DNA from 3 places in the Arthrobacter sp. alpha11c genome. Region 1 is predicted to be linked to each of the others. Evidence: predicted binding sites of a transcription regulator. Region 1 holds the regulator's gene; each other region holds the start of a gene.

What was found. The regulator Rex, encoded in region 1, represses fermentation and respiration genes when NADH is low (regulators of the CRP and FNR family bind a similar motif). The targets are predictions, from matches to a motif close to CTTGTGAANNNNTTCACAAG.
Region 2: a site for Rex is predicted at 4,425-4,444, ahead of ACTAQJ_RS02020 (glyceraldehyde-3-phosphate dehydrogenase). Genes of this name have one in related genera too.
Region 3: a site for Rex is predicted at 6,400-6,419, ahead of ACTAQJ_RS13050 (queuosine precursor transporter). Genes of this name have one in related genera too.

What each region holds. Positions count from the first base shown of each region.
Region 1 covers NZ_CP196747.1:4,580,585-4,590,055, reverse strand. The annotation lists gene ACTAQJ_RS21405 (cytochrome c biogenesis CcdA family protein) at 1-443, opposite strand, end outside; gene ACTAQJ_RS21400 (TlpA family protein disulfide reductase) at 449-1,054, opposite strand; gene ACTAQJ_RS21395 (histidine phosphatase family protein) at 1,059-1,724, opposite strand; gene ACTAQJ_RS21390 (YceI family protein) at 1,940-2,491, shown strand; gene ACTAQJ_RS21385 (hypothetical protein) at 2,697-3,404, shown strand; gene ACTAQJ_RS21380 (hypothetical protein) at 3,401-3,670, opposite strand; gene ACTAQJ_RS21375 (hypothetical protein) at 3,669-4,565, shown strand; gene ACTAQJ_RS21370 (redox-sensing transcriptional repressor Rex) at 4,614-5,321, opposite strand; gene ACTAQJ_RS21365 (glutaredoxin family protein) at 5,405-5,659, opposite strand; partial or broken gene ACTAQJ_RS21360 (HAD family hydrolase) at 5,824-6,640, shown strand; gene ACTAQJ_RS21355 (DUF559 domain-containing protein) at 6,792-7,757, shown strand; gene ACTAQJ_RS21350 (helix-turn-helix domain-containing protein) at 8,070-8,444, shown strand; gene ACTAQJ_RS21345 (IS3 family transposase) at 8,441-9,295, shown strand; gene ACTAQJ_RS21340 (30S ribosomal protein bS22) at 9,469-9,471, opposite strand, start outside.
Region 2 covers NZ_CP196747.1:436,370-445,840, forward strand. The annotation lists partial or broken gene cysK (cysteine synthase A) at 1-709, opposite strand, end outside; gene msrA (peptide-methionine (S)-S-oxide reductase MsrA) at 776-1,300, opposite strand; gene ACTAQJ_RS02000 (Nif3-like dinuclear metal center hexameric protein) at 1,425-2,336, shown strand; gene ACTAQJ_RS02005 (zinc ribbon domain-containing protein) at 2,427-3,164, shown strand; gene ACTAQJ_RS02010 (YaaA family protein) at 3,166-3,930, opposite strand; RNA gene rnpB (RNase P RNA component class A) at 3,988-4,379, shown strand; gene ACTAQJ_RS02020 (glyceraldehyde-3-phosphate dehydrogenase) at 4,700-6,151, shown strand; gene ACTAQJ_RS02025 (hypothetical protein) at 6,223-6,432, shown strand; gene ACTAQJ_RS02030 (HNH endonuclease family protein) at 6,555-7,355, shown strand; gene ACTAQJ_RS02035 (acyltransferase domain-containing protein) at 7,340-8,224, opposite strand; gene def (peptide deformylase) at 8,229-8,801, opposite strand; tRNA gene ACTAQJ_RS02045 (tRNA-His) at 8,938-9,010, opposite strand; gene orn (oligoribonuclease) at 9,143-9,471, opposite strand, start outside.
Region 3 covers NZ_CP196747.1:2,879,029-2,888,499, forward strand. The annotation lists gene ACTAQJ_RS13015 (ABC transporter ATP-binding protein) at 1-53, shown strand, start outside; gene ACTAQJ_RS13020 (YdeI/OmpD-associated family protein) at 88-708, opposite strand; gene ACTAQJ_RS13025 (hypothetical protein) at 790-1,539, shown strand; gene ACTAQJ_RS13030 (NUDIX hydrolase family protein) at 1,613-2,152, shown strand; gene ACTAQJ_RS13035 (DUF6707 family protein) at 2,263-3,270, shown strand; gene ACTAQJ_RS13040 (SRPBCC family protein) at 3,362-4,072, shown strand; gene tgt (tRNA guanosine(34) transglycosylase Tgt) at 4,120-5,436, shown strand; gene ACTAQJ_RS13050 (queuosine precursor transporter) at 5,474-6,184, opposite strand; gene ACTAQJ_RS13055 (TetR/AcrR family transcriptional regulator) at 6,473-7,135, shown strand; gene ACTAQJ_RS13060 (TIGR01777 family oxidoreductase) at 7,132-8,031, shown strand; gene ACTAQJ_RS13065 (hypothetical protein) at 8,031-8,444, shown strand; gene ACTAQJ_RS13070 (methyltransferase family protein) at 8,525-9,433, opposite strand.

The DNA of each region.
Region 1 (9,471 bases):
CAACCCAGGCCGAACGTCAGTCCCAGGAGCGGCGCGCCCCACAGGCCGGCCGGAGGCTTGGCATGGATTTTGGCGTCGCGCTGCAGCCAACCAAAGCCACCCATAAAGACGATCCCCATGAGGATGACCAGAATGCCCAGCACTTGGGTGATCCAGGCGTTCTGCGGTCCTGTCAGGAGGGTCCCGAGTTGGCCAAACGCACCGCCCAGGAGGACGAAGATCACCGAGAAGCCCAGCACGAACAGTCCAATACCTGCCAGCATGCGGCCGCGCCGCTGCTTTTGGAGGTCGACGCCGGTCAGTCCCGTGACGTAGCCAAGGTAACCCGGGACGAGCGGCAGCACGCACGGCGACAGGAACGAGACGAGTCCGGCCAGCAGCGCAACGGGCACGGCAAGCAGCAGTGATCCGTTCAGGATCGTCTCGGCGAAGGGACTGTTCATGGGTACTACTCAGCCACTGCGGACGTAATGAGGGCCTTCAAAGTGCTCTTCTCAATTTCGCCGAGGACGCGGGAGGCAACTTTGCCCTCCTTGTCCAGGACCAATGTGGTGGGCACCGCCCCCGGAGGCACGATTCCGGACACAGACAGGAGCACGGCCCCGTCTTTGTCGTTGAAGCTTGGGTAGGTGAGGTTGAAGGTCTTGTCAAAGGCCTCCGCGGTGGCTTTCTCGTCACGCAGGTTTACGCCGAAGAATTGAACGCCTTGGCCCTTGAAGTCCTGGTGCAGGGCTTCAAGCTGGGGAGCTTCGACGCGGCAGGGGGCACAGGCGGCGAACCAGAAGTTCAAGACCGTGACTTTGCCCTTGAGGTCTTCGGGCTTGACCGTACTTCCGTTGAAGAGTGTGCCCTTGAGCGCCACGGGGGCAGCGCGGTCCGCTTTGGCGAACTCGGTGACGGAACCGTCACCGGCCACGTAGTTCTTGTTGTCGCCTTTTCGGGCTTGCTCTGCGAGGGAGTCCTTCTGGGCGCAGGCTGACAGGCCCATGGTAAGTCCTGCCAACAGGACCCCACCGGCTGTGAGCACGCCACGGCGCGAAAGGTTGTTATCCATGCGCCTACGCCCCCGGGGTGCTTGCCGCACCGGGAAGGAGCACCGCCGCAGGTTCGCTGTATTCGACCCGCACGATCTTGCCGTCGTCGTCCAGGACCAGGGATGTCAGGGAGGTCAAGGTGCACTCACGCTTACGGGGGTCGTGCGCCAGCCGGCGCCCCTCGGCGGAGAGTCGGGTGGACCAGATGGGAAGCTGATGGCTGACGAGGATGGCTTCAGCGCCGTCGCCACCCAGTTCGATCGCCTTGAGGCGTGCGTCTTCAACAGCAGCCAGGACGCGGGCGGCTTGCTCTTTATAGGGCTCGCCCCAGGACGGACGCAGGGGGTTCCGGAAATAAAGCCAGTGCTTGGGCTTCAAGAATTCGCTGCGGGTGGGGTGGAGTCCCTCGAAGTGGTTCTCCGCTTCGATGATCCTGGGGTCTGTATGAATCTCGAGATGGAGCGCCTCGGCAGTGGGCATCGCCGTTTCCTGGGCGCGCGTCAGCGGCGAGGCCACCAGGTGGACAATCCTGGCACCCTCGCTTGCGCGGAGGGCAAAGTGCTCGGCCAGCATGCGGGCCATCTCCCGGCCGCGCTCGGAGAGATGGAATTCAGGCAGCCGGCCATAGAGGACGCCATCGGGATTATGGACCTCGCCATGGCGAAGCAGATGGACAGTTGCTTGGGGCATGTTTACCAGTTTCTCAAAGAAGCGGGACGATCCGAAATCTTCTACCGCTAGTAGAACTCAAAGTTTTCTCAAAATGTTCCGTGGAGTTGGAATAAAAGATGCATATGCATGTTTATACTAGACACGAAGCTCGGTTGACGTTTCAAGTAAACGCATCAACCAATCGACCGGGCAAGCAAGCGGTACCTTCCACTACATACAGGAGCAACATCATGATGACCCTTCCCGCCAACGTCACCACCGGCATCTGGACCCTCGACGCTTCCCACAGCGAGATCGGCTTCACCGTCCGCCACGCAGGTATCAGCAAGGTCCGCGGCGTCTTCAAGGACGCCGACGCCACCCTCGAAGTTGGCGAGACGCTGACCGACTCGAAGGTCAATGCCACTATCCGGACGGCCAGCTTTGACTCCGGCGACGTCAACCGCGACGGCCACGTCAAGGGCGAGGACTTCTTCGATGTGGAGAAGTACCCGGAGATCACCTTCGTATCCCGCCACGTCAAGGCAAACGGCGACGGCTTCGATCTTGTGGGCGATCTCACCATCAAGGGAGTCACCAAGGAAGTTTCCATCGAAACCGAATTCAACGGCGTCGCAGTGGATCCCTTCGGCAACACCCGTGCAGGCGTCTCCGGCGAAACCACCATCAGCCGCAAGGACTTCGGCCTGACCTGGAACGCAGTACTTGAGGCCGGTGGCGTCCTGGTCAGCGACAAGGTTGTCATCAACCTGGAACTCGCGTTCATCGCACCGGCAGCTGCCTGACTCCCAGGCAGTTTCCGCAGCAGCTTGCACGGGAGTTTGTTCGACAGTCCCGAGTAAACGGCGCCCCAACACAGTTCCGCTGTGGGGGCGCCGTTTCGCGTACTCAGAAGTCACCCTGCGATTATTCGGCAAACACCCTGTAGTTAGCTGCGAAGTAGCTCCGAATTTCCTATGCATCCTTCAACCTGCGGTCTAAAGTGATGCCATGAGTAACCCAGATGAAGCACCAGAGCCTCCGCAGCCCGGCGCCCAGCCTCCGCAGCCCGGCAACGTTCCTCCTGCTGGTTACCAACCACCGCAGGGTTACCAACCACCCCAGGGCTACCAGCCGCCGTCGCAACCTGGCCAGTATTCGCAACCGGGACCGGGTCAGCCGGGGCAACCAGCCCAGCCGGCGCAACCAGGGCAGCCAGGTGGTTTCCACTTTGAAATGCCCACCGACGGACCCCGCAACTTCAATGACGTCCTTCCGCAAGGCGGATTCTCGGGCCTCTTCAAGACCATGGGCCTGCCCACCGAGCTCAAAGTGTCCTACTTCATTTGGGTCATCTCGGGACTCCTGGGCCTCCTCTTTGGCCTCATCGGGCTTTTCGCCATCATCGCAGCGTTCGCTTTCATGCCGGGAGTTGCCGCACTCCTCCTGGTTCTCCTGATCATCAGCCTGGCTGTTGCAGCCGCCCAGATAGTCCTCGCCATGAAGATGAAGGAAGGCAAGGAATGGGCACGCCTTGCCCTCACTGTCCTCGCCGCGGTTTCGCTGTTGCTCGCCATCTTTGGCTCCATCAACGCCGGCGGACCCGGGGCGGGCCTGGGTGGCAACTGGTTTGGTTTCCTGGTCAGCGCAGTGGCCGTTGTGCTGATGTGGTTGCCGAACTCGCAGCTGTGGTTCAAAGCAGTAAAGGGCGCCGTCTAACCCGACTGAAGTATCGCCGTCGGGCTCTCATCCAAGCCGCCCTGACAGGTGCACGAGGCCGTGGTGGTCCATCGGACCACCACGGCCTTCATCATGAAGGCGTACGCCATCGTGATGATTTCATCGCCAAGCAGGAAATTCCTGCGTGTGATCATCCGCAGCACCGGACCCCGGAGGTACGGTGGAAGCAGAACCAGGCTGGGGGCAGGGTCTTTTTGCTGATCCCGGCAGCCGTACCAGCAGTCGAACAAGCAAAGGAATGCCATGAGCAACCCTCCATACCCGCCGTCCAACGCGGGGGACGCCAATCCGGGCGACGCCAACACCGGCGATGCCAACAAGGGCGACGCCAACAAGCCTGAGCAGCCGGGCCAGCCATCCACGCCCCAGTACGGCCAGCAGACACCGCAGTATGGTCAGCAGACTCCCCAATATGGTCAGCAGCCGAGCGCTCCACAGTACGGTCAGCAGTCCCCGGCTGCACCCCAATATGGTCAGCCCCCGGCTCCCCAGTATGGCCAGCAAACCCCGCAGTACGGTCAGCAGACGCCACAGTATGGTCAGCAGGCTCCCCAATTTGGTCAGCAGTCGCCGTACGGCCAGCAGCCATCTCCCTACGGTCAGCAGGCTCCGCAATATGGCCAGGACACCAACTGGCCCAGCCAGCAGCCAGGTCCCACCACAGTTCCGCAGCTGGTCAACATCTCCTTCTGGATGATCATCGCAGCGGGCATCCTGTCCGCCATCAGCTCGCTGATCCTGGCCACCACCGGTTCGGATGCCTTCATCAACTCGATGATCCAGCAGGCTGCACAGCAGGGCACTGAATTCCCGGAAGGCTCCCTGGAAGGCATGCGTGGCGGTATTGTCGTTGCCGCGATCATTGGGGCCATCGTGTCCCTGGGCCTCTACGCATTGGTTGCATTCCCGGTCCGCAAGGGCAAGAACTGGGCCAGGATCCTGGGCACCGTCTTCGCGGCGATCTCTGTCCTTGGCCTCGCCGGACTGTTCCAGTTCGGTGCCACGTACGGCATCCTGCAGCTCTTGGTGATCCTGCTGGGAGTTGCCGCAATCGTCCTGCTGTACCTGCCGGCGTCGGCTCCGTACTTCCGCAAGCCGCAGCCTTTCGGTAACCCTTACCAGAACCCTTACGGCCGCTAAGCCAACAAGCTTCTTGTAGTAACGTCAGCGGGCGCGGACCCGGTAAGGCTAGACAGCCTGACCCGGTGTTTGCGCCCGTTGTGCGTGGTACGCCAGGATCTGCAGCTCGGTGGCCATGTCCACCTTGCGGAGGTTCACGTGCGGCGGAACCTGCAGGAGAACCGGAGCAAAACTCAGGATGCTCCGGATTCCGGCAGCGATGACGCGATCACAGACTGCCTGCGCCACGGTGGCCGGCAAAGCCAGCACCACCATGTTGGTGTGGGTGCGCTCCAAGACACGTTCAAGTTCTGCTGAATCGCTGACCCGCAACCAACCCACCTCGTTGCCGATCACCATGGGGTCTGCGTCGAAAATAGCCACGACGTCGAAGCCCCGGGACTCGAAGCCGCCGTACCGCGCCAGCGCCTTGCCGAGGTTACCGGCACCGACGATTGCGACCTTCCAGTCGTGCGTCAGGCCAAGGGCTGCGGCAATGTGACGGCTCAAGTATTGGACTTCATATCCCACCCCGCGGGTCCCGTACGAGCCGACGTAGGAGAGGTCCTTGCGAAGCGTGGAGGAACTGACGCCTGAAGCCTCGGCCAACGCGTCCGATGACACACGTTCCACGCCTTCTGCCAGGAGCGAGTTGAGCGCGCGCAAATAGAGAGTCATCCGGGCCACAGCCGCGGGCGGGATCTGCTTGGCGGCAGGTTCGTGGTCCCCGCTTGTTGCCCCCGGGGACGGTTCCAGCGCAGTCACGGTTTTCTCCATTGCGTCGCTTGTTGTTCCACTCTATGGCCCTTGGCCGGACTCAACAAAAGCCGGTACTTCCGGGTAACAAAGTCCCCTGATCCTTAGCCTTCAAGGACTCTTTTCAAAGTACGGGCCAAGCGCTGCTCGTCGATCTTCCAAAAATCGCGCTGGACCCCATCCACCAGCACCACGGGAATTTCCTCCGCGTAACGCTCCTGCAGTTCCGCGTTACCGTCGATTGCCTGCTCGGTCCACTGGACGCCCAGTGCCGAGGTAACGCGTTCGACGGCGGCACGCGCCTCCGTGCACAGGTGGCAGTCAGCTTTGGTGAGGAGAACGACGTCGGGAATAGCCATGACACAACGGTAACCGCCCCACCCCTCTCTCACATCCACCGCACTTTCCCCCCAACGCTCTCTCACATCCTGACCGCTTTCCACCGATGCTCTTGCACATCCCACGGGGCAGCCCCACCGTGCGCCCTCAACGCCGGGCCCCGGCGATTGACTAGACTCAAGGCATGCCCGACGAGAAGAACGCCGCTGTGGTCGCCGACGCCAAGGTGCCGCAGCACACCGGCGAAGCCGCTTTCTTCGACGTCGACAACACTTTGATGAAGGGCGCCAGCCTCTTCCATGTGGCCCGGAAGATGTACGAACGCAAGGCTTTCACTCTGTCCCAGGCGGCAGGCTTCGCGTGGAAGCAGTTCAAGTTTGTGATGCGGGGCGAGAGACATGGACGACGTCCATGCCGTGCGGGACTCGGCCCTGACGTTGGCCGCCGGAATCACCGTGGACGATATCAAAGCCCTGGGCGAAGAAGTTTATGACGAAATGATCGAGTCCCGGATCTGGCCCGGAACCAAGGCGCTCGCCGAGCAACACCTCCGTGTAGGCCGGAGGGTCTGGCTGGTGACCGCTACCCCAATTGAGGTTGCCACTGTCATTTCCACAAGGCTTGGCCTGACGGGCGCGCTGGGAACCGTGGGCGAGGTCCATGACGGAATGTATACCGGCAAGCTTGTGGGTGACATCCTGCACGGGCCGGCTAAGGCCATCGCCGTCCAACTCATAGCTGACCAAGAAGGCTTGGACTTGGACCACTGCTGGGCTTACAGCGACTCCGCCAATGACATCCCGCTGCTCACTATGGTGGGTCACCCCGTGGTGATCAACCCCGACTCCAAGCTGCGCCGGCATGCCCGCGACAACAACTGGCCCGTGTACGATTTCCGATCCGGACGCCGTGCAGCAACCCTGGGGCTGAAGGCGGCAACTGTGGGCGGTGCCATCTACGGGCTGTGGCGTGGATTCTCAAAGTTCCGCGGCCCCCGCTAGCCGTTCCTTTCTCACATCCCCACGCGTTTCCACCGTTCCTCTCCCACATCCCCACGCGTTTCCACCGTTCCTCTCCCACATCCTCTTGCGACCCTGACCTACCTGTGGATAACTTCTGCACGCTTAGCGGCTTCCAAGGAACAATGCGGGTATGCAGAATTCGCTACTCAACCAATCAAGCCCGGTCTTGGAGCCCTTCAGCCTGAACGAGGCCAAAGCTGCCGGCATCGATCCGTCGGTCATTTGGCGCAGCAGCAACATCGTTCCCGTTAGCCGTGGCCTGTACCGGCCAAGTGAGTGGGATTTCGACCTTTCGTCTGCCGCCCGTTCCCTCTCCTCAGCCAGCCCTGGCGCGTGGATCTCCCATACAACTGCCGCCAGGCTCCATGGTTTTGTCTTGCCAGCCTGGCTATCGGATTCAAATGAATTGCACTTGAGCAAACCGCGACGTCTGCCGTCGGTCCGGCGCAAAGGCATCATCGGGCATACCGAAACGCTCTTCGACGGAGAGATTGAGCAAGTCCAAGGGATTTGGATAAGCACTCGAGCCCGAACATGGCTGGATTTGGCGCGTCGTCTCCCACTTCATGACCTCGTGTGCGTGGCAGATCAGTTGATTCGCATTCCACGGCCCGACTTTGAGGGGCGCGACGCACCGTTCGCTACTGCCCAAGAGCTCCGGAGCATGGTCGAACGGCACAAAAACCGCCAAGGCGTAGTCCGGGCACGGGAAGCTCTGGATCTTATGCGCGTCGGGGCCGACTCGGCTCCAGAAACTTTGCTTCGTCTGGCTATGCTTGACGCCAACTTGCCGGAACCTCAGCTCCAGGTGATGCTCCGCGCGAACGATCCCTTCTCGCCTTCAGCGGATTTGGGTTTCAAGAGCCGCCGCCTCGCGATTCAGTACGACGGCGGCCACCACCTTGAGGAGGAGCAGATGCATAGCGATCGTCGCAGGGATAAGGCGTTTAGAGCAGCCGGTTGGACTGTCCTTGTCTTCGGAAGAGATGACCTTGCGGACAACTTTGGCAACGCCGTTCGGCAGATCAAAAGGGCGCTACGGACTGCATGGATGGATCCATCGGTTGCATCCGGGTTTGCCCGGAACACGATGTGAGAGAGCATGCGGCCAGAAGCGCCGCAGGATGTGAGAGAACGTCCGGCCGCACGCCGCACGATGTGAGAGAACGTCCGGCCGCACGCCGCAGTGAACTGCTCCCCTGAAGTTGGACTGTGAATCGCAGTTCCGTTTGAGGGGAGCAGTTTTATGAGTTCGCGTAGTTCATTGTCTGTGGTGCAGCGGGTGTCGGCTGTAGCGTGTTTTGAAAGGGGTCTGGGGTATCGGACGACGGCCCGGTTCCTGGGTGCCCCTGTTGTGGCGGTGAGGTCGTTGTATGGGTTGTGGAGGATCCATGGTCGAGGAGTGCTGGTGAGCAGGGCACCGAAGTCATACTCTTTCGAGGTCAAACTGGCGTTGGTGCAGCGCTTCCTTGCGGGCGAAACCGGGCAGGATCTGGCGGTTGAAGCGGGCCTGTCTTCGCGGCAACAGCTCCAGAAATGGGTCAGGGATTATCGTTTGGAGGGCGAGGACGGGTTGCGGCCCAAACGCAACGGCAGGCCAGTGAAGTCCGGGACCCCGGCTTCCCGGAATGCGGGGGTCGTGCCCTCCGCGAAGTCGGCAGCCGGGCCGCGGGCCGGGGAGGCTTCGGAGCTTGAGCAGTTGCGTCGGGAAAACGAACTGTTGCGGGCACAGGTGGCCTACTTGGGAAAATTGCGTGCCTTGAGGGCTCAGGAACAACGGTGAAGGTTCAAGCCCTCATCGCTCTCAAGGCTGATTACCGGCTCCCGGTTCTGCTGCAGGCCGCGGGTCTGGCCCGCTCGACGTTCTTCTATCACCAGGCCCGGCTCGAGTCCCCGGACCCGAAGGAAACACTCAAGAGCGCCATCACGGAGGTTTTCACGGCCAACCATGGCCGCTACGGCCACCGGCGCATCCATACCGAGCTGATGAAGAAGGGGTGGGTGGTCGCGAAGAAGACCGTGCTGAAGCTGATGCGCGCGTTACACCTGCGCTGCAAGGTCCGGCGGCGGAAACGCTATAACTCTTACCAAGGCGAACAGGGCGTGATTGCACCGAACCTGCTGAACCGGAAGTTTGACGCCGATGCTCCGAACCAGAAGTGGGTCACCGACGTCACCGAGTTCCGCGTCGGGGACCACAAGCTCTACCTTTCACCGGTCATGGATCTTTTTGACCGGCAGATCATCTCTTATTCCGTTGGCAGTTCACCGAAGCTGGAACTTGCCAACAGCTCACTGCGCCAGGCCATCGCCTGCCTGGAACCGGGACAGCACCCGCTGGTGCATTCGGACCAAGGCTTCCAATACCAGCACCACTCCTGGCGGGTCCTGCTCAACGATGCCGGCGCCACCCAGTCAATGTCCCGCAGGGGCAACTGCTACGACAACGCCGTCATGGAAAACTTCTTCGGACACCTCAAGGAAGAACTCTTCCACCACGTCCGGTTCCTCAGCACCGAAGCCCTGGCACCAGCACTGCACGAATACATCACCTGGTACAACAACGAAAGAATCTCCACCAAACTCAAGGGCCTAAGCCCGGTCCAATACCGGGCCCAGACCCTCGCAGCCTAGAATCCCAATTAGCCAGTCCAACAAACGGGGACCAGTTCACAGGACGTGAGAGAACGTCCGGCCGCACCCCGCAGGATGTGAAAGAACATCCGGCAAGAAGCGCCACGATGTGAGAGTGCAAAAATGCCCGCCGCCTTGGAAGGCAACGGGCATTCACGCTTGGTGAAGTATCTCTA
Region 2 (9,471 bases), 980 kb from region 1:
GTTGGTGTCAAGGACTTCCGGGATGAAGTTGGCGCCCAGGCCCTGGATCTTGTGGGGACCGGGGCTGCCGCCATTAAGGATCGGGGGAGTCCTTGGGCTCAACGGCAATGATCTGGACTTCGGGCTTGCGCTCCTTAAGGACTTGCCCGACGCCGGTCACGGTACCGCCGGTACCGATGCCGCCAACAAAGATGTCTACTTCGCCATCTGTGTCCGCCCAGATTTCCTCGGCAGTGGTGTTGCGGTGGATCTCCGGGTTGGCCGGGTTGGCGAACTGCTGCGCCCAGATGGCGTTCTCGGTGTTGGCAACAATTTCCTGGGCCTTTTCAACAGCGCCCCGCATGCCTTCGGAACCCGGAGTCAGGACGATCTCTGCACCATAAGCGCGAAGCATGACACGACGTTCGGTGGACATGGTCTCAGGCATGGTCAGGATGACCTTGTACCCGCGTGCGGCACCGACAAGGGCAAGCGCGATTCCGGTGTTACCGGAGGTGCCTTCCACAATTGTTCCACCCGGCTTCAAGGCACCGGACTTTTCGGCGGCGTCAATGATGGCCACACCGATGCGGTCCTTCACGCTGTTGGCCGGGTTGTAGAACTCAAGCTTGACCGCAACGGTGGCCTCAAGGCCCTCGGTCAGCCGGTTCAAACGGACCAGCGGAGTGCGGCCGACCAACTGGGTGACGTCGTCGTAGATCCTTGCCATGAAGATTATGCCTATCTCTGAAGAGGGAATGCTGAGGTCAGCCTAACCAGCCGCATCGAAACCCTGCTAAGCAGTTAGCCATGCAGAGTAATATTTCCGCGCTTTGGCCAGTTTTGGATTGATGATGACCTGGCAATAACCCTGGTAGGGGAATTTGGCGTAATAGTTCTGATGGACTTCCTCTGCCTCATGGAACTCAGGTAGCCGGCTCACTTCCGTCACGATCGGATCGGCCCAGAGTGCTTGGGCACGCTCGATGGCTTCTTCGAAGAGGATCTTTTCCTCCGTCGTGGTGTAGAACATTGACGAGCGGTATTGGGTGCCTGTGTCGTAGCCTTGCCGGTTCAACGTGGTGGGGTCGTGCAACGCGAAGAACATGTCCAGAATGACTTCCTCCGGCACCACGGTTTCATCGAATGTCACCGCAACCACCTCTGCATGACCGGTCGTTCCCGAGCAGACGTCGTAATAGTCAGGGTTGCGGACATGGCCTCCCGTGTAGCCGGAGACCACGGAACTGACACCGCGGGTTTTCTGGTACACGGCATCAAGGCACCAGAAGCATCCACCACCAAGTACAAAAGTTTTCATGATCTCTTCAATGGATTGGAGGGCCTGATGATTCCCGCAATACCTTACGGGACAATAACGCCGCTGGGCAGGTACGGCAGCAACCAAAACTGCCCCATCGGGTCCAGTAGGTAAGAATAAGAGTATGGAAGCAGTAGACACCGCCATTTCTGATGCGGATTCCAGCGACGACGCCGGGACAGTGGAAGCAAGCGGGGACCCGACCCTTGGCCAGGTGCTGCTTGCTGTTGAGGAACTCTGGCCGGAGTCCTTGGCTGAGGATTGGGATGAGGTAGGCCTCGTGGTGGGCCGCCCCAACACGCCGATCACCAGAATCCTTTTTGCCGTGGATCCCACCCTGGCTGTCATCGACGAGGCCATTGAATGGGGTGCCGGGCTCCTGATTACGCATCATCCGTTGCTGCTCAAAGGCGTGAACTCCGTCGCGGCCACCTCCGCGAAGGGCTTGGCCGTGCACCGGCTTATCGAAGCAGGCACCGGACTCCTGACCGTCCACACCAACGGTGACTCCGCCGTCGGGGGCGTATCGGACGTGTTGGCGGACGCCTTTGGCCTGGAAAACGTTGCTCCACTTACCCCTGCCGCCAATGGCTTGCCCGAGGAAGGCATTGGCCGGGTTGGTGATCTTCCTGAGCTCATGACCCTGGGTGATTTCGCTGCCCGCGTCTTTGGGATGCTCCCCGCGGTGGCCGGAGGGGTTCGCGTGGCCGGCGACAAGGACGGTCTGCTGCGGCGCGTCGCCGTCTGTGGTGGCGCTGGGGACAGCTTGTTCGACGCCGTCAGGGCCAGCAACGCAGATGTGTATGTGACAGCGGACATGCGGCACCATTCGGCATCGGAGGCGCGGGAAGGTGCCGTCAACGGCCGTCCGTACCTCATTGACGTCTCGCACTTTGCCAGCGAATGGCTGTGGCTGCCCGTAGCCGCGGAAGCGCTCGGCAATGTACTGGGTGATCAGGGCTACGACGTCGAGATCCGCGTGAGCAGCACCAACAGCGATCCCTGGGACTTCATACTCACTCCCGGCGGGGACTAGAGTCTAGAAGATACGGACGATCCCAATGAACATGGGCCGTCCAGCCGGAACTGATCCCCAGGCCCGGAAGCGATACAAGCGGAGGTAAGCGTGGCGAAAGCAGCACCGGCAGAACAACTGAAATTGCTTGAACTGCAGGGACTGGATGCCAAGCTCAAATCGTTGGCCGGCCGCCGGAAGGTGCTGGAAACAGACCCGCGGATAGCTGACCTGCAGGATGCACTGAACGTAGCCAATGGTGAACTTGGCGCTGCCAAGATGGCAGTGCACGACGCCGAAGCTGAACTGCGTCGTTCCGAAGCGGACGTGGAGCAGGTCGCCTCCCGTATCGAACGTGACGAAGCCAGGCTCAACAGCGGAACCGGTCTCTCCAAGGACCTGGTGGCGCTTCAGAGTGACATCGCATCCCTTAACAAGCGCCGCTCCGACCTGGAGGACGTTGAGCTTGAAATCCTGGAGCGTTTGGACACCCTGCGGGAACGCCAGGCCGCGCAACAGGCAATCGTGGATGACATCCAGGGTTCATTTGCCGGCATTCGCGCCGAATTGGATGAAGCGATTGCTGAGATCGCGGCCGTGGAAACCGTGGTCCGCGGGCAACGTGCCGCTTTCGCGGAGGCTCTGGACGCCGGAATGCTTGCAGTCTATGAGAAGACGATTGCCAGGCGCGGTGTCGGCGCCGCCAGGCTCTTCCACGGTAAATCTGAAGGTTCAGGGATGATGCTCAGCCCCGGCGACCTCGCAGAAGTCAAGGCTGCGGCTGACGACGACATCGTTTTTTGCCCGGACTCCGGATGCATCCTGGTCCGTTCGGCCGAGTGGAACTGACCTAGCTGCCCAGAATGATGTTAAGGGCATGTGGCTTGCGGGCAGTGCCGGGAACCAGTTCCGCCCGCCAGATCTCCTTGGCCGCTTTTAGCAGTTGATCAGGTGATGCGGGCGCCTTCCCGCGCCTGCTCACCAGATGCCTGGCAAACTCACCCCGCGTGTGTTTGGCGAAGTGGCTGACCACCGTGCGTTTGCCGTTTGCCTCGTTGAAAACATTCACTGTGACGGTCTGCGCTGCTGGGGGCGCCCACGCCGCTGCATACGTGCTGGAACGGCAATCAACCAGCAATTCTCCTTCAGCCCGTTTGGCGAGGGCAGCATTCAGGTTCGGCTTCCAGAAGGACGCGAGGCGTCCGACGTCGGGCAGTGCCGTTCCCATGGACAGCCGGTAAGCCGGCACATGGTCACCAAAACCGATGGCACCCCACAGTGCCGAAACCACCAGAATCGATTCGGTTGCCTTGCGTCGTTGGGCCGGCGTCATGGAATTGAAGCCGAGCGCGTCATACAGGACTCCGGAGTACACCTGGTGGGCCGGAGCCGCCGGTTCTGCGTGCAGCCGGGTATTACGTTCGACGTCGTCCTTCAGCGAGGCGCCTACGCCAAGCAATGCCAGGGCGTCCTCGTGCGCGCTGACGGTGCCCAACGATTCCAGGACCTTGGCGCGGTACGGGTTAAGCTCCGGAAAGCTGAGTGACTCCCATTCGACGGCGGGACCTTTGACGGCGGGGGTCTTGCCTTCGGAAGGCGGCAGCAGAATCAGCACCAGACGATATTACCGGGGACCGAGGCAACCCTCGACGCCGGTAGACTGTACGGCGGATGGGTTGACCAGGCGGTCGCGCGTCACGGAAGTGGCTCGAGGAACGTCCGGGCTCCGCAGAGCAGGGTGGTGGGTAACGCCCACTCGGGGTAACCCGCAGGCCAGTGCCACAGAAAACAGACCGCCTACGCGTGGTGGTGCTTGCATCAGCACGCGGCAGGTAAGGGTGAAACGGTGGTGTAAGAGACCACCAGCTCCCTGGGTGACCGGGGAGGCTAGGTAAACCCCACCCGGAGCAAGGCCAGACAGGACACGTTTGAGGGCTGCTCGCCCGAGTGTCCGGGTAGGCTGCTGGAGGGCGTCGGCAACGGCGTTCGTAGATGGATGGCCGCCACTCCTTTGCCGGCAACGGCAAGGGATGACAGAACCCGGCGTATCGGTCAACCCATCCACACTTGCCACTGAGGTCCCGGGCATATGACGTCCATTGTGACTGCCATGTGAGTGATTTCACGCCCCCCGGCACCCAAGAGGGCGCCCTTCCGCCTTAGACTTGTTATGAACGTAGATGTTCTGCCGCCGGGACTGCGTTCGCAGCCGGCGGTCTTTTCTTTGCAATCGTTCAAGGCGCTGTGGGTGGACCGAAGCCCGGCCAGTGCCCGTGCCGCAGGATTACTCCGGGCGGCCGCCATCTGCATACGAGGACGTATGTGGTTGACCCAAGGAAGGTAGTTCTGTGAGCCAGACGTCAGATTCTTGTCTTGATAAGTGGATGGGCCGGGAGGCTCTCGCCGAGGCCATGATTCCGGTGATCGGCCGGTTGTACCGGGAAAACAACGTGGTCACGAGCATCCACGGCCGGAGCCTGATTAACAAGTCGACCATGAACATCCTGAAGGCCCACCGCTTTGCGCGCCGGATGAGCAACACCGAGCTGCTGCTCGAAGAAACCGCACCCCTGTTGAACGCTCTTGCTGAGCTGGAACTCGGTGCGGCTGCAATCGACATTGCCCGTCTCACGGAGAAGTTCCGCGTCGAGGGCCACGGCACCTCCTTGGATGAGTTCCTGCGGGCAGAGCTCGCCGAAATCGTCGGAAAGCGTGGCGCTGATGACCGCACCAGCACCGACGTCGTGCTGTACGGCTTTGGCCGCATCGGCCGCCTCCTTGCCCGCATCCTGATTGAAAAGGCCGGTGGCGGGCATGGCCTGCGGCTGCGTGCCATCGTTGTCCGCAAGGGCGCCGAGAACGACCTCGTCAAGCGTGCCAGCCTCCTGCGCCGCGACTCCGTACACGGTTCCTTTGAAGGAACCATCCGCGTGGACGAAGAAGCCAACACCATCACCGCCAACGGCGTTCAGGTCCAGGTCATCTACTCCGACAACCCCGCCACCGTGGACTACACCGCCTACGGCATCAAGGATGCCCTGGTAGTGGACAACACCGGACGTTGGCGCGATGCGGAGGGCCTGTCCCAGCACCTGCAGAGCAAGGGCGTTTCGCGCGTCCTGCTGACGGCTCCGGGCAAGGGCGATCTGAAGAACATCGTCCACGGAATCAACCAGTCCGACATCTCCGATGACGACAAGATCGTCACGGCTGCATCATGCACAACCAACGCCATTACTCCGGTACTGAAGGCCATCAACGACAAATTCGGTATCATCCACGGCCATGTTGAAACGGTGCACTCGTTCACGAACGACCAAAACCTGATCGACAACTTCCACAAGGGAGACCGCCGCGGCCGTTCGGCAGCCCTGAACATGGTTATCACGGAGACAGGTGCAGCCAAGGCTGTTGCCAAGGCGCTTCCGGAACTTCAGGGCAAGCTCACCGGTAACGCCATCCGCGTACCTACCCCGGATGTGTCCATGGCGATCCTGAACCTCAACCTTGCCAACGGCACCACACGCGATGAGGTCAACGACTACCTCCGCGAAATGTCGCTGCACTCGCCGTTGCGCAAGCAGATCGACTACATCGACTCGCCGGACGTTGTCTCCACCGACTTCGTTGGTTCCCGCCGCGCAGGCATCGTTGACGGTCTGGCCACTATTTCCAACGACAAGAACCTCGTGCTCTACGTTTGGTACGACAACGAATTCGGTTACTCCTGCCAGGTGGTCCGTGTCATGGAGGAAATGGCCGGCGTCAACCCACCGTCCTTCCCCGCCCGCGACATCGTGGCGCCTATTGCAGTCCTTGAGGCAGCCAACGCCTAAGCCGGGAAGTATTCACGGGTTTCCCGGCTGTGTTACTGGTATCAGCCGGGAAACCTGACCAAAATGGGTTCATGGAAAATGAATCGACTTTGGAACACGAGACAACGCTGGAACACGCGCTGGATGTAGCACGGGCCAACCACAAGCAGGCGCAGAAACTGCTGGACCAGGCCATGGCAGCAAACGCCGCGGGGGACGTCAGCGACGAACGCGTCCAGCAATTGCGTACGCTGCTGGAGGTGGCTGCTGAAGACCTCCAACGCGTTATGCGTGAGCAGTAACCCGGGGAAGTTCCCCGTTACTGCAGTGTGACTTCTCCTACACACTGTGGATATCGGCTCTGACTGTCGGTGGCGTGTCCTACGCTCGAAGGACACCACCCACCCCGACTGGACGGAGCCCCTTGAGTATCACCTGGTCTGCCTACAAACGCGCGCGCAGACGATCCCGCCAAGCCTGGGCCATTCTAGGATTAGTGGCCGCCACCCTCGTGGCAGGACTGTCCTGGTTCTTCACCACCGGCCAGTTCAACGCGGCCGAGCCATGGGTCTCCGGTCCCAGTGATGCGCCGGTATTCAATCCGGCTTGGATGAAACCCATCACCGGCATCGAGGCCGTTCCCGCGGAGAAGGCAAGCGCGGCACTGGGACAGCTGGAAGTTAAGGGACGGGCATCCCAGGAAGACTATGAGCGAACCGCTTTCGGTCAGGCCTGGCTGGATGCGGACCGAAACGGATGCGATACCAGGAACGACATCCTGCGCAGGGACCTGTCGTCAGTGGAGTTCACCAGTGGTTCCTCATGCAAGGTTGCCACTGGAGAGTTTCACGAACCCTACACGGGCGCCCACGTGACCTTCCGTCGGGGCCAGGACACCAGCGCTGATGTTCAGATTGACCACATTGTCGCCTTGGCCGACGCATGGCAGAAGGGTGCCAAGCAATTAACGGTGCAGCAGCGTCAAAGGCTGGCAAATGATCCCTTGAACCTGATTGCGGCTGATGGGCCCGAGAATGTGAAGAAGGGCGCAGGCGACGCCGCCACCTGGCTCCCGCCGAACAAGAACTTCCGGTGTCACTACGTAGCACGGCAGATCTCCGTCAAGGCAGCCTACAACCTCTGGGTTACGCAGGCGGAGAAGGACGCCATGATGCGCGTCCTCTCTTCTTGCCCGGATCAGCAGACCATTTACAGCGTCAGGTGACCGTGTCCCAGTTGCCAGGTACCGCCGTCGGCGATTCTCTCAAGGACTATGCGCTGGAGCGAAGTTTCCCGGGGTAGTTTGTCCAGGTTCTCCAGCCCCCGCTGCCTAAACGTGAAGTACACGGCATCAGTGGGGGCGTCGGTGCACCGATCCAGCGTGAAACGGCCGGCGAAGGACGCGATGTTGCTGTTTGGAAGCCTTTCAACCAAGTACGGATCCAGCATCCAGGACTCGCACGTGGCCACAGTGGCAGGCTTGTCCGGGAAATAGCGGGGAAAGAACGAGCGTGCCTCGTCAAAGCTGGCATCTACCAGCGCGGGGGAAAGGCCGCCGTCCTCGGGAATGTGGACCCCCAGGACCCAAGCGGATGCGTATGCCACGCTGCTCCCTGGCCCGTCGTTGTGCCCGCTCCGGATCAAATGGAACTGCAACCGGCCGAGCCGGAACAGATTTCCTGCCATATGTAACGTCAGCCAACTCCAGGTGTCCAGCCCGAAATGTCCATGAACGCGTCGGTTGATGCGAAGCTGGAGCCCCACGTCCGCCAGCGTGGCTGCTGACACATCCACGCTGATTCCCAACTCCAGATGGTATGCGTGGACTCTGGGTGCGAAGCGGAGCAGTGCTTCGATCCAGACGGTCTCGCGGTGCCGGCCGGGAGAAATCTGGTTGGGAGAAGCTGCGTCGGGCGAAAGCTGGTCGGGAGAGATACTGTCGGCTGGAAAAGTGCCAAGCCGTTGCTGCAGCAGTTCCAATGCGTCCAAGACGTGGCCGCTGGGGTTTCTGTCCAAGAGCGCGGCGCATTCCATGGCGTCCTCGCCGTTAATATCCAGGAGCTGAAACAATTCTGCATGGCGTGCTTGGCTCATCGAATCAGTGTCCGAAAGGATCAGGGTCGACGCCAGGCATCCATGTCAATCCGGGAACGCCCCAACCGTTCTTCTTGGCCTGCTTCATTGCCTTCCTGGCATATCGGTCCACAAGGCGGTTGACGTAAAGCTTGCCGTCCAAATGGTCGTACTCATGTTGCATGACTCGAGCGAACCAGCCCGTAGCTTCGAAGTCGACAGGGTTTCCGTCACCGTCAAAGCCCTGGACACGGGCCCACTCGGCGCGCTGTAGAGGGTAGTGCTCTCCGGGAAAGGACAGGCAGCCCTCTATGTGCTCTTCCGGGTCCGGGAGGGCTCCGGAGATCTTTGAGAGGGTCAAGACGGGATTGACCAGAACGCCTTGCTCAGGCGCGTCGTCGTCGTTGGCGTACTTATACACAAAGATGCGCTTCCCGACTCCCACCTGGGGTGCGGCGAGGCCCACTCCGTTCGCGGCTTCATTGGTTTCGAACATGTCCGCGATGAGTTTTCGGAGATCGTCATCGAATACTTCGACTTCACTTGCCCGACGGTGCAAAACGGGTTCGCCCCAAATGGTCACTGGCAGGACGGTCATGTCAGCTCTTCCTTAGTCGATCGCTGTGTTCCGGAAGCAACCCATGGGACTGCATGCGGGCCAAAACAAAACAAAGGCCGCACCGGATAACCGGTGCGGCCTTTGTGGAAACCGGCTTTTGAGCCAATCTCGGCGGGGTGAGCGACGGGGGTTGAACCCGCGACCTCCTGGACCACAACCAGGCGCTCTGCCAACTGAGCTACGCCCACCATGTGCCTTTTTCGGTTTGTCCGGATGACCGGCATTCCGTGAAGGCAACGACAAATAGCTTACCTGTTGTTTTGGGGTGAAAAGTCCACTTTTGCCGGTTTCGACGAAAAAACCTTCAAAAATGGCGCAGATCACATAGTTTCTGTTGAACCCAGAGTCTCAGCAGTGGCCGTGATGTCCTTGGAGATGCGTTGGGCCGTGGCAGTGTCGGGTCCCGGCGCTGGGACAAAAACGGCCTGCCTGTAGTAGCGGAGCTCGTCGATGGAATCCTTGATGTCTCCCAGTGCGCGGTGTCCGCCATGCTTGGCCGGCGACTGGAAGTAGGCCCGCGGGAACCAGCGGCGCGAGAGTTCCTTGATGGTACTGACATCGATGACGCGATAGTGGAGGTGCTCCACAATGTTCGGCATGTCCCTGGCCAGGAACATCCTGTCCGTGCCCACCGAGTTGCCTCCCAACG
Region 3 (9,471 bases), 1.7 Mb from region 1:
AGCTCTGCCTTCGCGTCGTGGGTGAAGGCGTGGCGTTCGCGCCCGAAGGCTGATTACGTGGGCCCTGGGGCCACTTAGGCCCTGACGCTACTTGGGCTCTGACTGCCTGGGCTCCGAAGCCGGGCGCTTCTTCTGCGGATACGGTGCCTCGTGCCGGGCAAGCATCTCCACGAACCCAGCGATCTTCCGCTCCCGGGTGTCTGCCCTTTTGACCAGGTTGGTCCGGTGAATGAGGGCGAAACGGTTTTGGGACGTCAGGACGTCGAACATGGCCTGCGCCTCGGGAACAGCGGCGATGGCGGCAGCGAGATCATCGGGAACCACTGAATCCGCGGGACCGGCGTAGGCAGCTTCCCAGCGCCCATCGGCTTTGGCGGCGTCGACGGCGGCCCATCCCGCTGCGGTCATCTTTCCTTCCTGATCCAGCCGGGCGATGTGCCCAACGTTTCGTGCTGACCAGATGCTGCGGCGGCCCCTCGGTGTCATGCGCTGGAAGTAGCTTTCGGCGTCGCGGCTTTTGGATTGGCCGTCGATCCAGCCGAAACAGAGCGCCTCGTCCAGCGCGCCATCGTAGTCCAACTCCGTGACGTTCCCGCCCTTTTTATGCAGGACCAACCACACACCCGGGCTGTCGGCAGCGTGCGCCTTGAGCCATGCGCGCCATTCGGCCGCGTCCTTGACGATCAATTCTTCCAGCTCAATGGGCATGGATTCATTCTGCGGCAAACCGGACGGCATAGTGTGGAGGACAGAAGCCGGAGTGCCAGCGAAGCCAGCCCAGGAGGACCCATGTTGCGAGCCCGCCCCATCCACTACACCTCCCGCCCGAAACAATGGGCCGAGCTGCTGGAAGCGCTGGGCCTGGTCAACACAGTCAAGGATGACGACTGGTTCGAGTTCGACGCCGGCTCAGGTCGGCTGGCGCTACATCGCGTACAGCATGGAGCAGCAGTGGACGGCTCGCCCCAAGACGGCACCACTGCCTTCGGCGTCGAGGTTGGGGTGTTGGCAGAGTTTGCCCGGCGCACGCAGGAAGACGGGACCATCGCGGTGCTCACCGAGGCCTCGCACGGCCCGACCGTACAGATCACGGCCCGGGATGGCTTCACCTTCCTGGCCGACCCCGCCCGGCGCGCCGGGGACGGAACTTGGGCGACGTCCAACGAAGCCGACCCGGCTCTTGCGGTGGTTGCCACCTGGCTGAGTCCCGGCGTCGACGATTCCGCGCAGGAGCTCCGCAACATCGGTGCCCGGCCCCGGACCTCGGATGACGAATCGGCGACGTTCACCACCAAAAACGGCGGGATCCTGCGCGTAATCCACGGTGCGGCTGCGGAGTCCGGCGATCTGGCTTTTGAGTACGACGGCGATCTGGAACCACTGCTGCACAGGCTCACCGGGGCCGGGGTTGAGGCGCGGATCAGCGAGGGTGTTCTGTACGTCGCAAACCCGGATGCGGTGGGCGGCTCGGCGCCGGCGTCGGTCGTGGTGGAACGGACACCTGCGGAACAGACGCCGGCCGGGCGGCCCCAAACATAGCCAGCAGCTTAATGCGCAGTGCTCCGGGGGTGCTGCCACGGAACTTCGGCTGGGGATGCGGTAGAACTTAACCATGAGCGTACGTACACCCGACCCGTATCCAGGCTGGCTTTCCGACGAAGACCTCTTCGAAGCCCGCGGCCGCCTTCCCATGGTCTACGTGGAGGCAGTCCCCGTCCGCCTGGATCCGCTCGGGTACGTCAATGAAGTCGGTTCCCTCCTGCAGGGCGACGCCGACGGCAACATGGTTCGCTACCTCGTCTCCGGCCGCGTCCTTTACCGTGAAACCATCCGCGCAGCCCTTCTGCGGCACATGGAAAAGGACCTCGGCCCCCTTGCATTCCCGCAGCTGCCCATCAGCCCCGTTCCCTTCACCGTGGCCGAATACTTCCCTGCGCCGTCTCAGACAGGATTCACCGACGACCGCCAACACGCGGTGTCGCTGGTCTTCATCATCCCCGTCACCGGCGAATGCGAACCGCGCCAGGACGCCCTGGAACTCACGTGGATGACGCCGCAGGAAGTCCTGAGTGACGACGTTCAGCAGGAGTTCGAGGGCGGCCGCGGCAACCTCGTGCGTCAGGCGCTGGCTTTCTCGGGCATAGTCCTCTAGTTCGGCATCGTCCTTTTAGTTCGGCAGCGTCCTCTAGCGGGTCCCGCGTCCTGCGGCGGCTGGAGTTTGTAGACTGGACGGCGGACCGCAAGAGAACCAAAGGACTTCCGATGACTCACAGCCCAGCCTCACAGCAATACCGCGAAAAGCAGGCTGGGGACCTGCAACCCGGAGACCTTGTGTTCCTGCCCGGAGACGGGCCTGCCGAGGAAATTGCCGCCGTGGAGGTGGAAAAGGACGATTATGGCGTTACCGCGCTGCTGCTGGTGACAACGGTCGACGGCGGCACCGTGCGGATCGCTGCGGGCTCCAGTGTGCCGGTGGGTGATGGAGCGTCCGGTTTGGCCGCGCCCGAATCCGCCGCAGTCGGCCTTGCTGATTCTGAAGCCGATGCGGACTCCAGCACCTCGATGGAAGACGAAGCCGGAGCAGCGGCGGGTTCCGCCGTCGTCGTTCCCCCAAGGCCGGAAACGCCACCCGCGGTCTCCACGCCGGCCCCCGAAGAACTCGCGCTGATCCCCGAGCCGGCCGGAACGCCTGAAGCAGTGGTGCGGGCCGCCGTCGCAAATCACAAGGGCAAGAACGGCGTTCAGGTGCTCGCCGAAAGGCTGGCGAAGGGCATCAACACCAAATCGGGCAGCTGCCTCCGGGACCTCAGCAATCTGGCGTTCGATCTCTGCATCGTGCTGCGGGATCCGGACAACGCCTTGGCCGTGGCTGATCTCCTGAACGTGCTGCCCTTTGACGGCAACCCCGATCGCTGGGCGTCGATCGAACGCGCCCTGGCGCTGTCCAGCTTCATCTGCCGGGAGGGCGGACAAACTGAACGCGCGGCCGTGTACGAGAAATTGCTGCGCGCCCACGAGTCGGAGGAGACGGACCCCTTCAAGGCCCGAATCGCCGCGAAGGTCCGCCAACGCGCCCTGAACGAACCGAACCTGTACGACAAGGAAATCTTCCGCGCGATCGATAACGGCAATCATGAAGCCGAGCGCGAATGGCGGTTCCTCCGCCTGGAGTCGTTGCTGTTCCTGCGGGCCCACGGTGGATCCGAGACACTCGGAGAAGAGGAGCTGGGCCGGCGCATCGGCATCGAATTGGATGCTGTGCGGGCCTGAAGGAGCGGTGCCCTGATTCATCCGCCTAGTCCCGGCACTTCTAAACTTCAAGACCTGTATTACGGACGCGAAGGGCGGTAGATTCGGGGCCATGACGAACAATCTGAGCGTTGTGATTAATGCCGACGCGCAGCAGGTTTGGACAATGCTGCGCGAACCCGCTTTGGTGGCTCAATGGCACGGATGGGAAGCCGATGACCTCACCGATGAAATCAAACAGATCTACTTCCACCCGGATGTGGTGGAAAATCCCGATCACACCAAACTTACTGTCCACGCCGGTGATGAGTTCGAGCTCCACCCTGTTTCCGGCGGCACCGAAGTCAAAGTCACCCGCGCCGCGCTGGACCACGACTCCGAGTGGGCGGAATGGGACGAGGACATCACCCAGGGCTGGCTTACGTTCCTGCAACAACTCCGTTTCGCCCTTGAAAGACACCCACATGGTCAACGGCGAACCCACTTCGTGTCCCTTCCAGGCAGCGGTGGTCCGGCTATCGAGAAATTGGGGCTGGGCGATCTTCCGCCCGTCGGCGACGAGTATTCGCTCACACTTTCCACTGGTGAGGAGATTTCCGGCAAAGTCTGGTTCAAGAGCCGGCACCAAGTGGGCCTCACCGTGCACAGCTACGCAGAGCACGGCGATGGGCTGCTGATCGTGGCCGAGCAACTGCCGATCCCCGAGAAAAGGCCCGACGGCGGTTCCATGGTGATTGCCTCCACCTACGATTTGGGGGCTCACACCTTGGCGGATATCAGGTCCTCCTGGGATAACTGGAAGGCTGAGAACTACAGCTCCTAGGACGGGTTCCGCAGGTTACCCGGGGTAAAGCTGGCACACTTGGTAGCGTGCCAGCTTCCGCTTTCCTGCCCTCGTCTCCTCCGTCCACTGCCTTGCCGGGTCTTTCTTCACGGCAAACCGGGTTCTCCTTTACGGTGGGCCAGCGCCTGACTGAAACGTGTTCGCCGTCGGACGCCTTGATCGATGCCAATGGCGGCACTTTCCTGGGCCGGACCGGAACCATTACCACGCCGCACGGAACCATCCAGACGCCCGCATTCATCGCCGTCGGAACCAAAGCAACAGTCAAGGCCGTGCTGCCCGAGTCCATTGCAGGGCTCGGCGCGCAGGCAGTGCTGGCCAACGCCTACCACCTGTACCTGCAGCCGGGCCCTGAGATCCTCGACGCCGCCGGCGGGCTGGGTGCTTTCATGAATTGGTCCGGACCGACGTTTACGGATTCCGGAGGATTCCAGGTGATGAGCCTGGGCTCGGGGTTCAAGAAGGTCATCGACATGAAGAATGTGGACACCTCCGGCCCCGATGACGCGGTGGCGCCCGGCAAGGAACGGCTGGCGCACATTGATGACGACGGTGTGTGGTTCAAGTCGCACCTCAACGGGGACAGGCACCGCTTCTCCCCCGAGATTTCCATGCAGGTCCAGCATCAGATCGGCGCTGACATCATGTTCGCCTTTGACGAGCTGACCACGTTGCAGAACTCCCGGGCCTACCAAGAGGAATCGCTGGAGCGGACCCGGCTCTGGGCTTTGAGGTGCTTGGAAGAGCATGCCCGTTTGACTTCCGCCCGGGTGGGGAAGCCGTACCAGGCGCTGTTCGGGGTGATCCAGGGCGCGCAGTACGAGGATCTGCGCCGAAAGGCATGTCAGGACCTTGGAGCCATGCCTTTTGACGGGTACGGGATCGGCGGTGCTTTGGAAAAGGAGAACCTGGGCACCATCGTGCGGTGGTGCAATGAGGAACTTCCTGAAAACAAGCCGCGGCACCTGCTGGGCATTTCCGAGCCGGACGACATCTTCACGGCAATCGAGAACGGGGCCGACACGTTCGACTGCGTCTCACCCACCCGCGTGGCACGGAACTCCGCGTTCTATACCCCGTCCGGTCGGTTCAACCTGTCCGGTGCCCGCTATAAGGCCGATTTCGGACCGCTGCAGGATGGCTGCGACTGCTACACCTGTGGAAACTATTCGCGCGCGTACATCCACCACCTGTACAAGGCCAAGGAAATGCTCTCGGCAACGCTGATCTCCATCCACAACGAGCGCTTCGTGGTGAAGATGGTGGACGATGCACGGTTGGCCATCGAGTCCGGGGATTTCTTCGAGTTCAAGGCGGAGACGCTGGGCCGGTACTACTCGTAGCTCTGGGTGGCGCGCACCGTTTCGATGGGCGTAGGGCTTAGGCCGCGACTGGCCCGTAGCTCGGTTCGCGCTTCTTGATGTAGCCAACCACCAGCACAGTGATCGGGACGAACAGGAACTCCACGGCGGTCTTGTAGACGAAGCCCACCAGGACGTAGTTGGCGAACATTCCGAAGTCGGTGATGCCAATGACCGAGGCCGCGATGCTGCAGAAGATCAGGGTGTCCACGAATTCGCCCACAACGGATGACCCCATGAGCCGCGCCCACAAGGTCTTCTCGCCCGTGCGCTCCTTCATTTTCACCAGGATCCACGAGTTGATGGTCTGGCCGGCGAGGAAGGCCAGAAGTGAAGCGAGCACGATCTGCGGGACGGGGCCGAGTGCGCCTTCGATAGCCGCTTGCTTGGCGGTTCCGTACTCATCCGTGAACCCGGGCAGCACGATGATCACCCAGTAGCAGAGTGAAGCGAAGACCGAGAGAGCAAACGAGGTAATGATGGCTTTGCGCGCCACCCTGAAGCCGTAAACCTCACTCATGACGTCGCCCAGAATGTAGGCGAGCGGGAACAGGAAGAATCCGCCATCAGTGATGATCGGACCAAGCACGACGCCCTTGGATGCGCCGATATTGGACAGGATCAGCACCACGGCCATGATGGCGAGCATGATGCCAAAGTACGGGGATCCGATCGAGGCGAAGCGGGGTGCAGGCTTGCTCAAGGTGCTGGAGCCGGAAGGCGAGGGCATGGGTCATCCATTTCGTAGTGGTTCGCGCGGGCGCCTTTGGTTCAGGCACCCGGCTGTATTAGCACTGTGGTTGGTGGGGCTCGGCCCAACACCAGCTTTATTGTCCCACCCACCAACGCTCTCTCACATCCTGACCCGTTTCCACCAACGTTCTCTCACAACCTGACCCGTTTCCGCGGATGTTCTTTCACATCCAACCAACTCTTCGGCGATCATTTCTGAACGTGTTCAAATTCAGGGGTATACTCGTTATTGAACACGTTCAAAACTTGGTTCGAGGAGTAGTTCATGGCAGCAAAAAGCGAACAGACCCGGCAGCTTGTAGCCGACGTCGCACTCAAAATGTTCCGCGAAATCGGCTTCGAGAAGACCACGATGCGTGCCATCGCGCAGGAGGCGGGAGTTTCCGTCGGCAATGCCTACTACTACTTCGCCTCCAAGGATGAACTCGTCCAGGAGCTGTACATCCAAGTCCAGAAGGAGCATGCGGAGGTTGCGGCACGAGCCCTCAGGGACGTCCACGATCTCGCAGGTCGACTGAAAGCCGTACTGCACACCGGCGTCGACGTCATGGCGCCCTATCACCAGTTCGGCTCAGATTTCATCTCAACCGCAATCCGGCCGACGTCGCCAGTCAACCCATTCGGCGAGGCGTCCACCGCCGCCCGCGAGGCTTCGCTGGCGATCTTCCGGTCCGCCGTCGACGATTCCTCCCCCGCCGTCGCCAAAAAACTGCGCGAAGATCTACCGGAGCTGCTGTGGCTTGCATATATGGGTGTCGCACTTTTCTGGGTTTACGACAAATCCGAGGGCCAACGGCGCACGCGGAAACTGATCGACGGCGCCGCGCCCTTGGTAGCGCGGGGGTTGTCGCTCGCGAAGATTCCCGGCGTCAGCAAGGTATTTGACGACGTTCTGGGACTCGTCCGCAGCGTGAAGGAAGGATCGTGATGCCGCGCACAGTGGTCCTTGCGGGCGCTACCGGCTTCATTGGCAGCTACTTCAAGCATCGTTTTGTTGCTGAGGGTTGGCAGGTTCGGACGGTCGGGCGGGATGCTTCAGCTGATGCTCTATGGAACGACGACGGCGCCATCGCCAAGGTGCTGAACGGCGCCGAACTGCTGGTGAACCTCGCCGGACGATCCGTGAATTGCCGCTACAACGACCGGAACCGCCAGGAGATCGTGGACTCCCGGGTTTTGACAACTCGTGTGCTGGGCCGTGCGGTTGCTCGATGCTCCGACCCGCCTGGGACGTGGATCAACGCCAGCACTGGCACGATCTATCGGCACGCGGAGGATCGCTCACAATCTGAAGGAGCGGGCGTGCTGGGCAGCGGGTTCTCTGTAGACGTGGCCCGTGCGTGGGAGGGCGAGTTGGCTGCTGCCAATGTTCCGGGCACTCGAAAGGTTCCGCTTCGCATTGCGATCGTCCTCGGTCCGGGCGGCGGCGTGATGACTCCCCTGCGGAATCTGGCCCGCCTTGGTTTGGGTGGGCATATGGGGCCGGGCACGCAGAAGTTCAGCTGGATCCATGTGGAGGATCTGTTCCGCGCCGTGGTGTTTGTCCACGGCCAGCCTGCACTCACGGGTCCAGTAAACGCAGCAACGCCGTATGCCGTGGATAACCGCGAACTGATGTCGCTGGTTCGGCAAAGTATGGGTGTCCCGTTTGGCATCCCGACGCCGGCTTGGCTGCTCGAAGCCGGAGCGCTCCTCATCCGGACACAGACGGAACTGGTGTTGAAGAGCCGGTGGGTCGAACCCCGGAAGTTAGTCGATGCCGGTTTCAGCTTCACGCATCCAGGTCTGGCCGGTGCGCTCAACGCGATCGCAAGGGGCAAGTGATGAGTCTGACCGCCCCTTCGGAAGTCTGGACCTACGGGTCAAGGGATCGAGTGGTTTTGGGCTGGAAGGCCCTGGTGATAGGCATCTTGATCTCACACCTGGTGTTCGGCATCCTCTTTGCCCTATCAAACCCAGCCTGGGGCGTCGTTTTGTTCGTCTTCAGTGCCCCACCAGCTTGGGCAATCGCTGCCGCGGTGGGCTCACTCTTGGGCTTGGCGCTGCGACGCATCCGGAATCAATGGATTCATGTCGCAGCATTCTTCACGACTGCGGCACTTATGTGCGTCCCCTTCGGAGGTTTTTGGAGTCCCATAACCTGGGCCTTTCCGTTGAGCATTGCCGTCGCAGCAGGAATAGCGCGCCTCTCCATTTGGAAAATCGTCCGCATCAACGACGCACGTTCTCTCACATAATTACCGCCTTCCCAGAACCCTCTCGCACATCCCGACGCATTCCGGGCAACGTTCTCTCACATCCGGCAGCGCTCAAGGGGTCATTGGCGCCGTGATCTTGTGCCTAGGTAGCGGCGAACCCTTTTCGCGTATTCCGCATAGGGTCGTCCAAAGGCCTCCAACAGCGCAGCCTCTTCGCGTAGTAGTCCCCTGTGATCCACGAGCATTCCGATCGGCAATGTCACGAGCACCCATGATGAACCGGCGAGTGTCCCGGCGCCCAAATGGATGAGCCACCACCCCACGTACATAGGATGGCGGGTCAATGCATAAGGGCCGCTCGTTACGAGCTCCTCTGGCCTCTCCAAATCGAAAGTGCCCGTCGAGCGGCGGTCTCGTTCAGCCAGGGCCCAGGCATTCAGCCCACCGCCAATCGCCAGGAGACCAGAACCCGCCATCCTGTGAAGCGCGTGGGACCCCGGCAATGACCAGGGGCTAGCCCTTCCGAGAAGGACCATCATGGTCACTCCGGTCACTTGGCCCGGAGGAAGGGGCAGGTTGCCGAATAACCTCCTCAACGTCAGCCGAGGGCCCGGGGATGGCTGAGAAAAAGTCGCCATGTCTGAACAGTAACCCCGCGATCCGCTCTTGTCCGCAGCAAGGAAACAGGATGTGACAGAGCATCCGCCGAAAGCGGTCAGGATCTGAGAGTGCATCCGCCGAAACCGGTCAGGACCTGATAGAGGAACCACCAGAAGGCCAAGGGATGTGAGAGAACATCCGGAGGGACCACAGCGGGAAGGCGGGATCAAAGCCAAAGCCGCACACCGCCGTCGTGCGTTCAGGGCGTTGAGGGCGTTCAAGGCGTTCAGGGCGTTGAGGGCGTTCAGGGCGTTCAAGGCGTTCAGGGCATTCATGGGCCCGAAACCTAAGGAAGTGTTAGGAAATCGCCCCGGGCGTTGGCTGTGCCGTGCATCACCAATAGTTTGGATTATGTCCTCTTCACCCATGGAGGACCTTTCTTAGTCGACGAAGAGCCATGCGCAAG